DNA from 3 places in the Lysinibacillus sp. GW247-5R2A genome. Region 2 is predicted to be linked to each of the others. Evidence: riboswitches for the same ligand, from Rfam matches in the RefSeq annotation. Region 2 holds a riboswitch; each other region holds the start of a gene.

Region 1 (4,904 bases), on a different contig from region 2:
CCAATTGTCGCATGACTTTGAGTACCTCCCCTACCATCTCAGGGTCTAGTGCTGATGTAGGTTCATCAAAAAGCATCACTTCTGGATTCATGGATAATGCCCGGGCAATGGCTACGCGTTGTTTTTGTCCTCCTGAAAGCTGTCGAGGCTTTGCGTTTACATATTGATCCATCCCAACGATTTTTAAATATTTAAGCGCGGTTTCCTCCGCTTCCTTTTTCGAACGTTTTAAAACTTTTATTTGCCCCACTGTACAATTATTTAAAACATTGTGGTTGTTAAATAAATTAAATTGCTGGAATACCATTCCTAGATGTGTTCGATATTCTTGGATATTGTGTTTTTCGTCTAGGATGTCCTCCCCTTGATAAATAATTTGCCCGCCACTTGGTGTTTCTAATAAATTTATACAACGAAGTAAAGTGGATTTACCTGAACCAGAGGAACCAATTAAACAAACAACTTCCCCTTTTTCCACTTGAAAATTAACATCCTTTAACACTTGGTTACGTCCAAATGATTTACTTAAATGCTCGATTTTAATGACTGCCATTTGTGCGTCCCCCTAAATTGCTTCTTTTTGTTCTTTTTGATAAGCATCTGGTCCATCTAATCGTTTTTCAACATATAACAGAATACGTGATGCAGTAAATGTCATGATGAAGTAAAGAATACAAGCTACAAAGAATGATTCAAAATAACGGAAGTTGTTACCGGAGATTGATTTTGTTTGGAAGAATAATTCTGTTACTCCGATAACGTTTAATACGGCTGTATCTTTAATATTCATAATTAATTGGTTGCCTGTCGCAGGTAGTACGTTACGCGCTACTTGTGGTAAAACTACGTGAAGCATGATCTGGAAGTGATTCATACCGATAGCTGATGCTGCCTCATATTGACCATTATCAATGGATACAATACCACCGCGAACAATTTCCGCCATATAGGCACCTGTATTAAGCGAAACGACTAAAATCCCGGCTGTAATAAAGTGCATGTCTATGCCAAATGCAATATCTAATCCATAGTAGACAACCATAGCCTGTACAATCATTGGTGTACCACGGAAAAATTCAACATAGCATGTGAGTATAAAATTAATAAGCTTTAAGCCATAAAATTTCACACCTTTTTTACGAACTGGAATCGTATGCATAATTCCGATGAAAAATCCGATAAATGCACCAATAATTGTACTGATAGTCGAAATTAGTAACGTATAATACGCACCTCGTAAAAACATTTGCCAGTTATTTTCAATAATTGAAAGTATCCATTCAAGACTCATGATGTTCCTCCTAACAATGTCATGTTGCTTGCTATCTTTTTCCTGCCCTAGCTCTTTCTACTAGTCTATGTTTTATTTCGCTAGGACATTATCATTATGTAGAGAGGTTCTCATTTTAATAATGATGAAATGATAGTGCACGGACTAGCCACTAGTCCGTGCCATTTTTTTATTGTGCTGCTGGTTGCTGAGAAATAGCTTCTTCCATAATCGCTTGACGATCATCTTCAGAAATTCCTTTTAGAATTTCATTGATTTTATCAAGATTCGCATCTTCTTTACGTAAGCCTACAGCAATTGACGTATTTGAAAGATCTGTATCGAAACCCTCTTCAAATGCTACGTATGTGAATTTATCGTTGGCAGCAGCTGCGGAAATACCTTCTGGACGTTCTGCAACATAGCCATCAATTTTGCCTGCCTCTAAAGCTACACGCATAGCTGGGAAGCTTTCCATTGCCGTTTGTTTATTAACATCTTTGATTTGATCAATCACATTGTAGTTGGATGTATTAAGTTGTGATGTAATTTTTGCGCCAGCGAAATCTTGAATCGATTTGACCCCTTCATATTTGCTGCCTTTTTTAATAACCATGACAAAATCAGAAGTATAGTAGTTTTCTGTAAAATCAATTGTTTTCTTACGTTCTTCTGTTGGCGACATGCCCGCGATAATTGCATCAATTTTATTTGATTGTAGCGCTGGTACTAAGCCGTCCCATTCCATTTTAACGATCACTAATTCTTTGCCTAAGCCTTCAGCGATTTTTTTCGCCATTTGTACATCATAGCCGCCTGCATACTCTGCATTATCTGCAATTTTCACCGCGCCATTTGCATCATTTTGCTGTGTCCAGTTGAATGGTGGGTAGCCAGCCTCCATTCCAATTCGGAATTCACCGCCGCCTTTTTCCTTATCTACGCCAGCTTCTCCTGAACTGCCTTCTTTTTTGTCGCTAGTGCCACATGCAGCTAGCACAATTGCCGTCATGATAGAGATCATTACTAACAGCCATTTTCTTTTCATGTAAAACTCCCCTTTTCTGTAAAAAAATAAGACAACTGTACGAAAAAAGACCTAAGTTTTGTGAACTTAGGTCTTACCTTTTATGACAGTTGCCCAAATCCTCACTATTATTCCATGTTTCCGAGATAGCACAACCTAGTAAACTTGGAATTGAATTTACTAGGACAGTCCTGCACTTATTCACTGCAGACCCAGCATAAAAGTACGAGCTCCTTTTATACTTCGGCGATATTTCCTTCTTCATTGCGTCTTTGTTTGCTTGTACTCAACAATGAACTAATAAATACCGCGCCTCTACCTCACTGTTATATGTTAGTGAGGTTTGTTTATTTAATTGATATTTAGATACTACTATAAAACTAGTATGTACGTCAAGAGAGTTTTATCATTTTTCTGACTAATGCCAATATTAGGGTATTATGCTTGACCTATCCATTGTTAATCTATGTATTTTTGTCAATATATCAGCCCGAAAACCACAAATTTTTACGATCAATGGTTTTTATTCTAAGTAAATAGTTTCGTATTTTCATAATCACTAAAGACTTTAGTGATACAGAAAACCAAGAAAAAAACCCTGTAAAACAAAGTTTACAGGGTTTAAAGGAATTATGAATTTAATAATAAATCTTCAGGATTTTCGATTAATTCTTTAACTGTTTTTAAGAATCCTACAGAATCTTTTCCATCGATGATACGGTGATCATAAGAAAGTGCTACATACATCATTGGACGGATTTGAACTTCACCATTTACTGCAACTGGGCGGTTAACAATTGAGTGCATACCTAAAATACCAGCTTGAGTACCGTTCATAATTGGTGTTGACATTAATGAACCGAATACACCACCGTTTGTGATTGTGAATGATCCACCAGCCATGTCATTTAAGCCTAGTTTTTTCTCACGAGCTTTAGTCGCTAAGCTAGCGATATCTTTTTCGATTTCTGCGAAGTTTTTGCTGTTTGCATCGCGTACAACTGGTACTACTAAACCTTCTTCAGTTGATACTGCAATACCGATATCAAAGAAGTTATTTAAATGTAATTCATCGCCAACGATTTGAGCGTTTACGTATGGGTATTTTTTCAGTGCTGCAACAACCGCTTTTGTGAAGAATGACATGAAACCAAGTTTGATGTCGTTTGCTTTAACAAACTCTTCTTGTTTACGTTTACGAAGTGCCATGATGTTTGTCATGTCAATTTCGTTGAATGTTGTTAACATGGCTGTTGATTGTTTAACTTCTAATAAACGTTTTGCAATTGTTTGACGACGACGGCTCATTTTTTCAATTGTTACACGGTCAGAATTAGCTGCTGGTGTGAATACAACTGGGCCACCTGTAGTTGCTACTGGTGCAGGTGTAGGTGCTGCTACTGCTGGTGCTGTACCATGTGCTGATACATCTTGTACACGAACACGGCCTTGTGGATCTACTGGAGATACCGCTGCAAGATCGATGCCTTTTTCACGTGCAAGTCGACGTGCCGCTGGAGATGCGATAACACGCTCACCAGAAGTTTCTTCTACTACAGGAGCTGCTGCAACTGGTGCTGTAGGAGCCGCTTGTGGCGCTGCTGGAGCTGGAGCTGCTTCAGCTGGTGCTGCCGCTGCTGGTGCAGCTGCTGCGCCTTCGCCTGCTTCTACGATAGCAATAACTTGACCTACTAGTACAGTATCGCCTTCTTCAGCTAAAATTTGTGTTAATACACCTGCTTCTTCAGAAATGATTTCAGCGTTTACTTTATCTGTTTCAAGTTCAACGATGAATTCACCTTTTTCAACGCGATCGCCCACTTTTTTAACCCACTGTGCGATACTACCTTCTGTAATCGATTCTGCTAATTCAGGGACTTTAATTTCAGCCACTTTCATTTCCTCCTTTGATTAACGTGCATGACGCACATAAAAGGGCTACTGCTGATGGGCAAGTAGCCCAGCTATCAATATTTATATGTTATTTTTTAACCTTTACTGGCTCAGCAACTGCTTCTTCAATAAGTGATGATTGAGCTGCTTTATGAGAATCTGCATCCCCTTCAGAAGTTGAGCTCATTGCAGGACGACCTACATAGCGAAGCTTTTTACCTTCTGCAAGTTCATATAATGTTTCTAGTGCATAATTCCATGAGCCTTGGTTTTTAGGTTCTTCTTGTACCCATACGATTTCTTTTGCATTAGGATACTTAGCAATAATACCAGCAACTTGCTCTTTTGGGAATGGGTAAAGTTGTTCTACACGAACAATGTGTACGTGATCGAAACCTTCTCCATCCTTCACGCGATCTGCTAAATCGATCATCACTTTACCAGTACCTAATACGATACGCTCTACAGCTTCTGTTTTTGTACCTAGGCCAGGTTGTTCAATCACTTCTTGGAATGAACCATCTGCTAATTGCTCAGCATTAGCTGCTGCTAATGGGTGACGCAATAATGATTTTGGTGATACAACCACAAGTGGACGTACACCTTCAGTACCTAATAACGCTGCTTGACGGCGTAATAAGTGGTAGTAGTTGCCTGCATTTGAACAGTTTGCTACAAACCAGTTATTTTCTGCTGACATTTGTAAATAACGTT
Region 2 (4,904 bases):
GACATGTTTATTGTACTCTCAAGAGCTACGAGCGTCAAGGCAACTCGGAGTTTTTCATAGAGCTTATTAAAGAACTAATCTAGTGCATAATGCGTCGTTTTTTCTCGAAAAATCTACCATTACTTTATTAACGTTAAATTATAAGAAAATTCTAAGAAAGAAGGATAACAATGTTAAACACTCCATCTCCTACAATCTCATCCTTTGGTTATGAGATCATTCGCGATCATATTCTATCTTCTGTACTCGGTAAACATGAGGATGATGTCCTTTATTGGGCAGGTAAAGAGCTTGCGCGTAAGTTTCCATGTAAAAGTCAAGACGAATTAATCGCATTTTTCGCAGATGCCTGCTGGGGTACATTAGAGCTAATGAAAGAATCAAAAGACGGACGTATTTTCCAGTTGACAAACGACCCTGAAATATTGCAAATCAAACAACGTAGCTTCAGACTTGAGGCAGGATTTATTGCTGAACAGATTCAGCTAGCTAAAGGCTATTTGACAGAATGCTATGATGAAAAACGTGAAAAGCAACATTACGTTATGTTTACAGTCAAATGGGACGTGAAGGAACGAATTATGCATACAATTCCAACAGAGTAACAAAAAAGGATTGTCTCCCCATTCATTAAACGGGATGACAATCCTTCCTTTTATTTCGGACAATTACAGAAAATGCTGTTTCTTCTATTATTATATGTAAAGAGCCTGCTCTAAATTAAATTCATCATGCAGTGCATTTGCTGCACGAATCATTTCATCCTGCGGTACTACAACAGACACTTTAATTTCTGAGGTGCTCACCATCTTCACTGGGATATTTTCACGACGTAAACAATCGAACATGCGAGCAGCGACACCTGGATTCGAGACCATACCGGAGCCAACTATCGAAACTTTCGCTAATCCAATTTCGAAATCAGCAAAGCTAAAGCCAAGTGATACTTTACTATCCTCTAAAACACGTAAAGCTTCTGCAAATTCTTCTTTCAAAATCGAAAATGACACAGTTGGTTTTAATCCATCAATGATTGCTTGAACAATGATATCCACGTTGATGCGATTTTCAGCAAGAGTTGAAAATATATCCGCTAATGAAGCATGTGAATAAGCATCATACCCAATTGTTAAACGAATAACATCTGATTCAAAGGCAACACCACGCACGACTAAATTTTTCTCCATCTCTACTTCCTCCTTCAATAAAGTACCTACTGACTCCACTAAACTAGAGCGTATGATCACTGGCATTTGAAACTTTTTAGCTAACTCCACTGCACGTGGATGAATGATGTGTGATCCTAAATGTGCTATCTCTAACATTTCATCATAGGAAATTTCCTGTAGTTTTTGTGCCTTTACAACAAAGCGTGGATCTGCTGTATACACACCATCAACATTCGTGTAAATATCTGTCCGCTCAGCATCTAATGCAACAGCAAGTGCAACGGCTGTCGTTTCCGCTCCACCTTTCCCAAGCGTTGTTATATTTCGGTCATTGTCAATGCCTTGATCTCCAGCAATAACGACGATTTGTCCTTGCAGCAAATGCTCATCGATACGGCTAACATCGATATGATTGATCCTTGCATGACTATGCATATGATCCGTGTAAATGCCAGCCTGCCAGCCTGTTAGTGACACCGCATTATAGCCAGCTTCTTGTATTGCAATGGCAAACACGGAGCTGGATAACTGAGAGCATGAAGATACAGCTGCATCTAATTCACGTTTTGACACATCATCCGTGAAATGAAGTACGCTCATTTTCACATCCTGTATCGTTTGTCTCATCGCACCAACTACTACTACCACATCGAATCCTCTATCTCTTTCAGCAATTGCTTTTCGTGCAGCCTCTTGAATTTGTTCGGGCGATGCTAAAGCAGCCCCTCCAAATTTCATCACTATTCTAGACATTTCTTTTGCTTCCCTTCCCAGTCATGTAATTCACCTAAAATAAGGTGTAAAACTGCCTCTAGAAAACTAAAAAGGCAGCCTTCACAAAACGTGAAAGCTGCCTATAACATGTACAATATAAAACTTGCGCATGTGTGATAGCTCTCCGAAACGTTTAGAATCGGCAGTCTTACATTTTTTAAATGCAAAACCAGTACAACAGCGGAAACAACAATGCTGTACTTCGGCAAGCTCCCCTTTCACGCAATGTCTTAGGATTTGTTCATCCTCTTTTGCGCTACTTTTGAATCTTGCACCTCTATCATCACCTTAAAAGTGATTATATTAAATTTTTCCGCCCTCATCTAACAAGTGGGCTGTTAACATTGGATCACAATGTTATTTACAACCTTAGCATATGTCTATTCCTTTGACAATGACTCCTGCTGAAAATAGGCATAAATCTGATTTGCTAAATTAGCTGGCATCCCAGCTTCCTGTAAAGCAAGCTCACTAGCCTCCCGTATTTTCTTCACGGAACCAAAGTGTTTCAGTAATTGCTGTTTTCGTTTTGGACCGACACCTTCAATTTGATCCAGCACAGATTGGATAGCATGCTTTTCATGCTGTTGACGCAAGAAGGTAATCGCAAAACGATGGACTTCATCTTGTATTCGTTGTAGTAAATAAAAACCGTCACTTGTGCGTTTTAAAGCAATGACCTCAGGTGGATCACCAAACAATAGCTGAGATGTATTATGCTTGTCATCCTTTGCCAAACCAGCAATAGGTATAACTAGTCCTAATTCATCCTCTAATACTTCACGCGCAACTTCCATTTGACCTTTACCACCATCAATTAGCACTAAATCCGGTAATGGAAGTCCTTCCTTCAAAACACGGATATAGCGTCGACGAATTACCTCTTGCATAGCGCCATAATCATCATGCTTGGCTGCTGTACGGGTTTTATATTTGCGATATTCCTTTTTGGCGGGTTTGCCGTCAACGAAAACAACCATTGCAGATACGGCGTCTGTTCCATGCATATGACTATTATCAAAAGCTTCAATTCGTAATGGTGTCGTTATACCCATCGCATCACCAAGTGCCTCGCATGCACCAATAGTACGTTCTTCCTGCCGTTCGATAAGCTGGAATTTAGCGGACACTGCAATTTCAGCATTTTTCGTCGCTAAATCTACCAACTCCTTTTTTTGACCTCTTTTTGGCGTAAGAACTTTGATACCTAACAATTCCGTTAAAATGGCACCATCAATTGCTTGCGGAATAAAAACTTCTTTTGGCTTAATATGCTCTGGTTTTTCATAAAACCGTCCCACAAATGTTAGGAACTCTTCCTCTGCGTCTTGATAGATCGGGAAAATAGAAACATCTCGCTCGATCAGTTTACCTTGCCGAACGAAGAAAACCTGGACACACATCCATCCTTTTTCCACAGCATAGCCAAAGACATCACGGTTAGTAGTGTCACTTGATACTATTTTTTGCTTCTGCATAACTGTATCAATATGGGCGATTTGATCACGAAACTCCTTAGCTCGTTCAAACTCTAAGCTTTCGGCAGCCGCAAGCATTTTTACTTCAAGCTCCTTTTTGACTGCCTCCACGCCGCCGTTAAGAAACTTCGTCATATCCTCAATCATTTCCTGATAAACATGACTATCAATTTCTTTCACACAAGGTGCTATACATTGACCCATATGATAATACAAACAAACTTTTGAAGGTAGCTGCACACATTTTCGTAGTGGATATAAACGGTCCAACAGCTTCTTTGTTTCGCTTGCCGCATAGGCATTGGGATACGGTCCAAAATATTTAGCCTTATCCTTTTTTACTTTACGTGTCGTAATTAGACGAGGATGTTTTTCATTCGTAATTTTTAAATATGGATACGTCTTATCATCTGTTAACATGACATTGTATTTTGGATCATGCAGTTTGATGAGATTCAGCTCTAAAATGAGTGCTTCAATATTTGATGATGTCACGATATACTCAAAATCTTCTATTTCGCTTACAAGTCTTTGCGTTTTACCTTCATGTGTTCCTGTAAAATAAGAACGAACACGATTTTTCAGTACCTTCGCTTTACCGACATATATAATTGTCCCCTGTCGATCTTTCATCAAATAGCAGCCAGGCTGGTCTGGTAGAATATCCAGTTTACGCTTAATTAAATCGTTCATTACCTACCTGCCCCCCTACGTAAGATTCCCCTCAATGAATCATTTTTATCTTTCTTTATTATATAACGAAAAAAAGCCGAACACATCAATTGATGGTCCGGCTTTTGTGAACTTCATTCATTACGCATGTTTTGCGATAAATGCTTCTAAAGCTTCTTTCGGTTGGAAGCCTACAGTTTTGTCAACTAATTCTCCATCTTTAAATAATAATAATGATGGGATTGACATGATTTGATACTCAGCAGCAGTACCTTGGTTATTATCTACGTCAACTTTTACAATTTTAGCCGCACTACCTGCAGCGTCCATTTCTTCAAGAACTGGCCCAATCATTTTACAAGGTCCGCACCAAGCAGCCCAAAAGTCCACTAATACTAACCCTTCTTTAATATCGCTTTGGAACGTAGCATCTGTTGCATGTACAATTGCCATTTGAAATCCTCCTTAAACTTACTATGATTGTAGTATAGCATGGATAAATTCACTTGAGCGAACAATCTGCCTGTAATGTATTTTTTATGAAAATCCATGTCGAAAAATTAAAAGTTACCGATTAAATCTATAGATGACGGCCTTTCCATAAATAAGTTAACGTAATGAAAATGTAGATGGCTAATGTAATACCCGTCACGATTATTGAAGTGGTAAAAATAATACCAATTAAGATTGTACTCAACGCAATAATCGCTATCCAAGTAGTATAAGGGTACCATTTCACTTCATACACACTTGGGTTGGCTGACTGTTTTTTTCTTGATTTTAAATGGGCTATTGCAATTATTAACCAAAT
Region 3 (4,904 bases), on a different contig from region 2:
AAGAGCATAAGAAAAGCCTGTAAAGCACAATAAAAGCTCTACAAGCTGTGGTTTCAATACATCATTCGTTTTAATGCAATGGTAAAAATGGTCTTTTTATAGGGAATACTTGATAACTGGATGGAACCGTCCATCATTTCCACTAATCGCTTTGTAATCGTTAAACCTAAGCCACTCCCCTGGAAGGATTTATTGCGAGAGTCCTCTAGCGTGTACATTCTCTCAAAAACACTATCAATATGGTATTCATCGATTCCTTTACCACAATCCCATACATCTATATAAATAGTCGTTTCATCATTTCTTACGGTTAAACCAATTATATTACCATCCGCACCATAGGCAAGAGCATTGGATAAAAGATTGTTGAGAACCCTATCTAACGCTTCTTCATTGCCAAGGGCATACATAGGTGTTTCAGGGATTGTAATAGTAATATTTAGTCCCATCGACGTGACCATATCGTAAAATGATAATATATTTTTACGGCTAATTTCACAGACATTGATTTTAGTGATTGGATAATCTGTATCCCCTGCCTCTAATTTGGCAAGATCGAAAAATGTATGAATAATTTTTAATACTTCTAATGTTTTAGCATGTACGCCCGCTAATAGTCTTTGACGCTCCTCTTCACTAGTTGAGCTCTGAAGCTGAAGCATTTCAATATAGCCTAACACAACCGTTAAAGGCGTTTTTAAATCATGTGAAATATTGGCCAGCATTTTTTTCATGGAATCTTCCATTTTGCGATGAGTCGCCTGAACTTTTTGGTGATGGTCCAGCCAAACGTTTATCGAAATAAGTAGCTGTTGAGTTTGTAAATTGCTCGTAGTTACCAAAATCTTTTCGTTACTTTTTTCTTGAACAATGGCTTGGAGTTTTTCATTCATATATTGGATCGTCTGATTTTGTTCTGTTTTTGTTTTCCACTGAAAAATAACTATTCCTATAAGCACTACAATTATGATTAATAGAATGATTATCATATCTGTTATCCTTCTAACTTATAGCCAATTCCCCACAGCGTCTTAATATATTGGGGGTTGGATGGATCATCTTCAATTTTTTCGCGTAGCCTTCGAATATGTACATTAATAATATTTTCATCACCGTAATAGGCATCTTTCCATATTAGCTGATAAATTTGCTCTTTCGTAAAAACTCGGTTACGGTTTGTTACAAATAGCTTTAAGATGGCAAATTCCTTTGATGTTAGCTTCACTGCCTGTCCATTTTTATTTATTGAGAAATTAACAATATCTATCTTTAAATGGCCTATAACTATTACATCTTGTTTGTGATCTATTTGGCCAGCGTATTTTGTAGCTCTTCTAATAACCGCCTTTACGCGAGCTGAGAACTCTAGCATAGAAAATGGCTTAGCAATATAATCGTCTGCCCCTAATCCCAAGCCAAGCGCTTTATCTACATCACTATCCTTTGCGGACATAATGATGATAGGAAGTGCTGCCTGTTCTCGAATGACTTTTAAAACTTCTAATCCATTAAGCTTAGGAATCATAATATCTAGGATGACTAAATCAAAGGTTTGATTTAAACAATATTGCAATGCCTCTTCTCCATTATTGGCAGTGGTGACTTCGAAGCCCTCCAATAATAAAAAATTCGCTACCATTTCGCGAATAGCCTCATCATCTTCCACTAGTAAAATATGTTTTTGCATTTTCATGCACCTCTCTCTACTAGAAAGTCAAAAATCACACTTCCATATCTATAGTATATTACCATATATATGACATTAATTTAGTAATAATTTTAAAGGTCTCTAGATAAAAAAAGCTGTTCCATCTACCATCATACAACGGTTTATAGAACAGCTCTTCTATTTAATTTTCCACTTTTAAATCACAATCTTTAAGGGGAAGCATTTTTGTTTTATATTTAATTTTGTACCCTAGCCATAGCAATAGGAATAATGGAATGCCAATATAGGAAACAAGGATACCATACCAATCGATTGTACCTCCGATAAACGCTGTGTAATTCTGTCCAATTACAACAATCATACAAATAGTAAAGGCGAATAGTGGACCGAATGGGTATAGCTTTGCTTTATACGGTAATAGCTTTGGATCTAAGCCTTGCGCCTCGAAAGCACGACGGAAACGATAATGACTAAATGCAATACCTAGCCAAGCAATAAAACCTGACATCCCAGAGGCATTTAAAAGCCAGATATAAACTACCCCATCACCAAAGAATGATGCTAAAAACGCTACACAGCCTACAGCTAATGTTGCGATCAATGCATAAATCGGAATACCTCGACGACTTAGCTTTGCAAAGAATTTAGGAGCATGACCATCCACTGCTAATTGCCATAGCATACGTGAAGATGCATACAATCCAGAATTACCTGCTGATAGCATAGCCGTTAAAATAATGGCATTCATTAAGGAGGCAGCAAAAGCAATGCCTAAACGATCAAACACGAGCGTAAATGGAGAAACAGCGATATCCTCCGATAATAAGCGCTCATCTGTGAATGGAATCAACATCCCTATAGCAGCAATAGCTAAAATATAAAATAAAATAATACGCCAAAACACCGATTTTACTGCCTTCGGTATATTTTTTCCAGGATCATCTGTTTCCCCTGCTGTTACACCAAGTAGCTCTGTTCCTTGGAATGAAAATCCTGCTGCAAGGAAAATACCAAATGTAGCAAGGAAACCACCATGGAATGGTCCATCACTAATAAAGAAATTTGTAAAACCAACTGGTGCCTGTCCACCTAAAATACCAAAAATCATTAATATGCTAATAATAATAAATACAATGACCGTAGCCACTTTAATCATCGCAAACCAATATTCACTTTCACCATAGCTCTTTACAGACAATAAATTAAATGTCAGTACAATTACAATAAACAATACTGTCCAAAGTGCTGACGAGCTATCTGGGAACCAATATTTCATAATTAATGACACTGCCGCAATTTCGGCTGCAATCGTAATTGCCCAGTTATACCAATAGTTCCAGCCTAGTGCAAAGCCTAGCGCGGGATCTACAAATTTTGTCGCATACGTACTAAAAGAACCCGAGGATGGCATATAGGCAGCCATTTCCCCTAAACTGGTCATTAAAAAATATACCATAATACCGATTAAGGCATAGGCAAGTAATGCGCCTCCCGGTCCTGCCTGTGCAATGGCACCACCACTGGCTAAAAATAGCCCTGTACCAATTGTACCGCCTAAAGAAATCATTGTGATATGACGGCTTTTTAATTCTTTTTTCAGCTCCGGTGCTTTATGGCCGAGCTGATTTACTTTTATTTCACTCACGATATAGCTTCCTTCCTATTTATGAGGCAAAAAAATGCCATCACATGAACAATGTGATGGCTAAGTTAATCCTCAGTTTTCCTAAACGATAGCTCAACACGTTGTACAAACGTGACAGTTCTGTTCCTTTCGGAGACAGCCCCAGCATGAGGTTTTCAAGTCCCCTCACACTTCGGCAATATTTCCTTTCAACTAATCTCTTCAATGCTTGTCATTTCAATTAGCTTACTTATAAATATCGCGACCTCTACCTCATTACAAACATGAGGCATATAATTATTAAATTTATGATGTTTACTATACTAACATAAGACCTAAGACATTTCAATATAACCATTAATGTTTTGTATTTTGTGAATTTTCCACTATTTTTAATAGTGTGATAAAGTGTTATAGTAGTTCAATTAGAATGGTAATAACAGGGGGAATTATTTTGACTTTACATGATCATTCCGCTAGCTACCCGAATAGAAAAATTAGCTGGAAGGGAACAACCTTATTATTAGTTTTTGGAATAATATTTATCGCGTCTACGTTACGAATGCCACTAACGGTTGTGGGTCCAATTGTATCCTTTATCCGTGACGATCTTGGTATTTCCAATGTTCTAGCCGGGTTTTTGACAACTATTCCATTGCTTGCTTTTGCCATTATATCACCGTTCGCACCAGTTGTAGCACGAAAGCTTGGGCTTGAGCTAACCTTATTTTTATCTACGATTTTATTGGCCTTAGGAATTGTACTACGCTCCCTCGGTACAACAGGGTTACTTGTATTTGGCACAGTGCTCATTGGCGTAGCCATATCATTTGGAAATGTGTTAATTCCAGGATTATTAAAGTTAAAATTTCCATACCATGTAGGGTTATTAATGGCATTTTTTACCATGTCGATGAACTTAACGGCTGGGCTTGGAGCAGGTATTAGTTATCCAATAGCTAATTCCTCACTAGGTTGGCAAGGGGCATTGGCTGTGGCGCTTATATTAGTCGTATTAACGATTTTAATTTGGATACCGCAATTGAAATTGAATAAGCCAGAACCAGCTACTACGGCCCCAAAAACAGGTAAACCTCTTTGGAAATCACCTGTTACATGGGCAGTAACCGGTGCAATGGGCTTACAATCTTTATTATTTTATACGACAGCAGCTTGGATTCCTGAAATTTATATTGCGCAGGGATTGGCTCCTGATAAAGCTGGTTGGATGTTTTCTATTATGCAATTCTCACAAGTCCCCATGGCATTGGCTGTCCCCATTATTGCTGGTAAAATGACTTCACAAAGACCACTTGTCCTTATGTTTACATCGTTTTATTTAGTAGGATTTGTCGGTGTTGTAATGGAATGGACAACATTGGGGATATTATGGATGATCCTTCTAGGTTTAGCAGGTGGAGCTTCATTTGCATTAGCAATGATGTTCTTTACACTTCGTACGCGTACAGCATTTGAAGCCGCTGATCTATCAGGTTTTGCACAATCATTGGGCTATTTATTCGCTGCCATTGGGCCGATTCTTTTCGGATACCTCCATGATTTATTTGGTGGGTGGAATATTGCAGGTTGGCTCTTTGTTGTTGTAGCTAT

The links. A riboswitch is a leader RNA that binds a small molecule or an ion and turns the genes downstream of it on or off. The one in region 2 is predicted to bind lysine.
Region 1: it holds a riboswitch for lysine, as region 2 does, so the genes downstream of both, AC07YC_RS21845 (transporter substrate-binding domain-containing protein) here and AC07YC_RS10755 (aspartate kinase) in region 2, are expected to answer to the same signal.
Region 3: it holds a riboswitch for lysine, as region 2 does, so the genes downstream of both, AC07YC_RS17775 (amino acid permease) here and AC07YC_RS10755 (aspartate kinase) in region 2, are expected to answer to the same signal.

What each region holds. Positions count from the first base shown of each region.
Region 1 is NZ_JBWKZL010000020.1:19,157-24,060, reverse strand. Features, by position in the region: gene AC07YC_RS21855 (amino acid ABC transporter ATP-binding protein) at 1-553, opposite strand, end outside; gene AC07YC_RS21850 (amino acid ABC transporter permease) at 566-1,291, opposite strand; gene AC07YC_RS21845 (transporter substrate-binding domain-containing protein) at 1,461-2,318, opposite strand; lysine riboswitch at 2,437-2,623, opposite strand; gene odhB (2-oxoglutarate dehydrogenase complex dihydrolipoyllysine-residue succinyltransferase) at 2,928-4,190, opposite strand; gene AC07YC_RS21835 (2-oxoglutarate dehydrogenase E1 component) at 4,279-4,904, opposite strand, start outside.
Region 2 is NZ_JBWKZL010000006.1:42,867-47,770, forward strand. Features, by position in the region: gene AC07YC_RS10750 (YslB family protein) at 171-605, shown strand; gene AC07YC_RS10755 (aspartate kinase) at 696-1,922, opposite strand; lysine riboswitch at 2,053-2,231, opposite strand; gene uvrC (excinuclease ABC subunit UvrC) at 2,324-4,114, opposite strand; gene trxA (thioredoxin) at 4,235-4,546, opposite strand; gene AC07YC_RS10770 (amino acid permease) at 4,674-4,904, opposite strand, start outside.
Region 3 is NZ_JBWKZL010000012.1:3,280-8,183, reverse strand. Features, by position in the region: gene AC07YC_RS17785 (sensor histidine kinase) at 54-989, opposite strand; gene AC07YC_RS17780 (response regulator transcription factor) at 995-1,687, opposite strand; gene AC07YC_RS17775 (amino acid permease) at 1,851-3,314, opposite strand; lysine riboswitch at 3,396-3,572, opposite strand; gene AC07YC_RS17770 (CynX/NimT family MFS transporter) at 3,724-4,904, shown strand, end outside.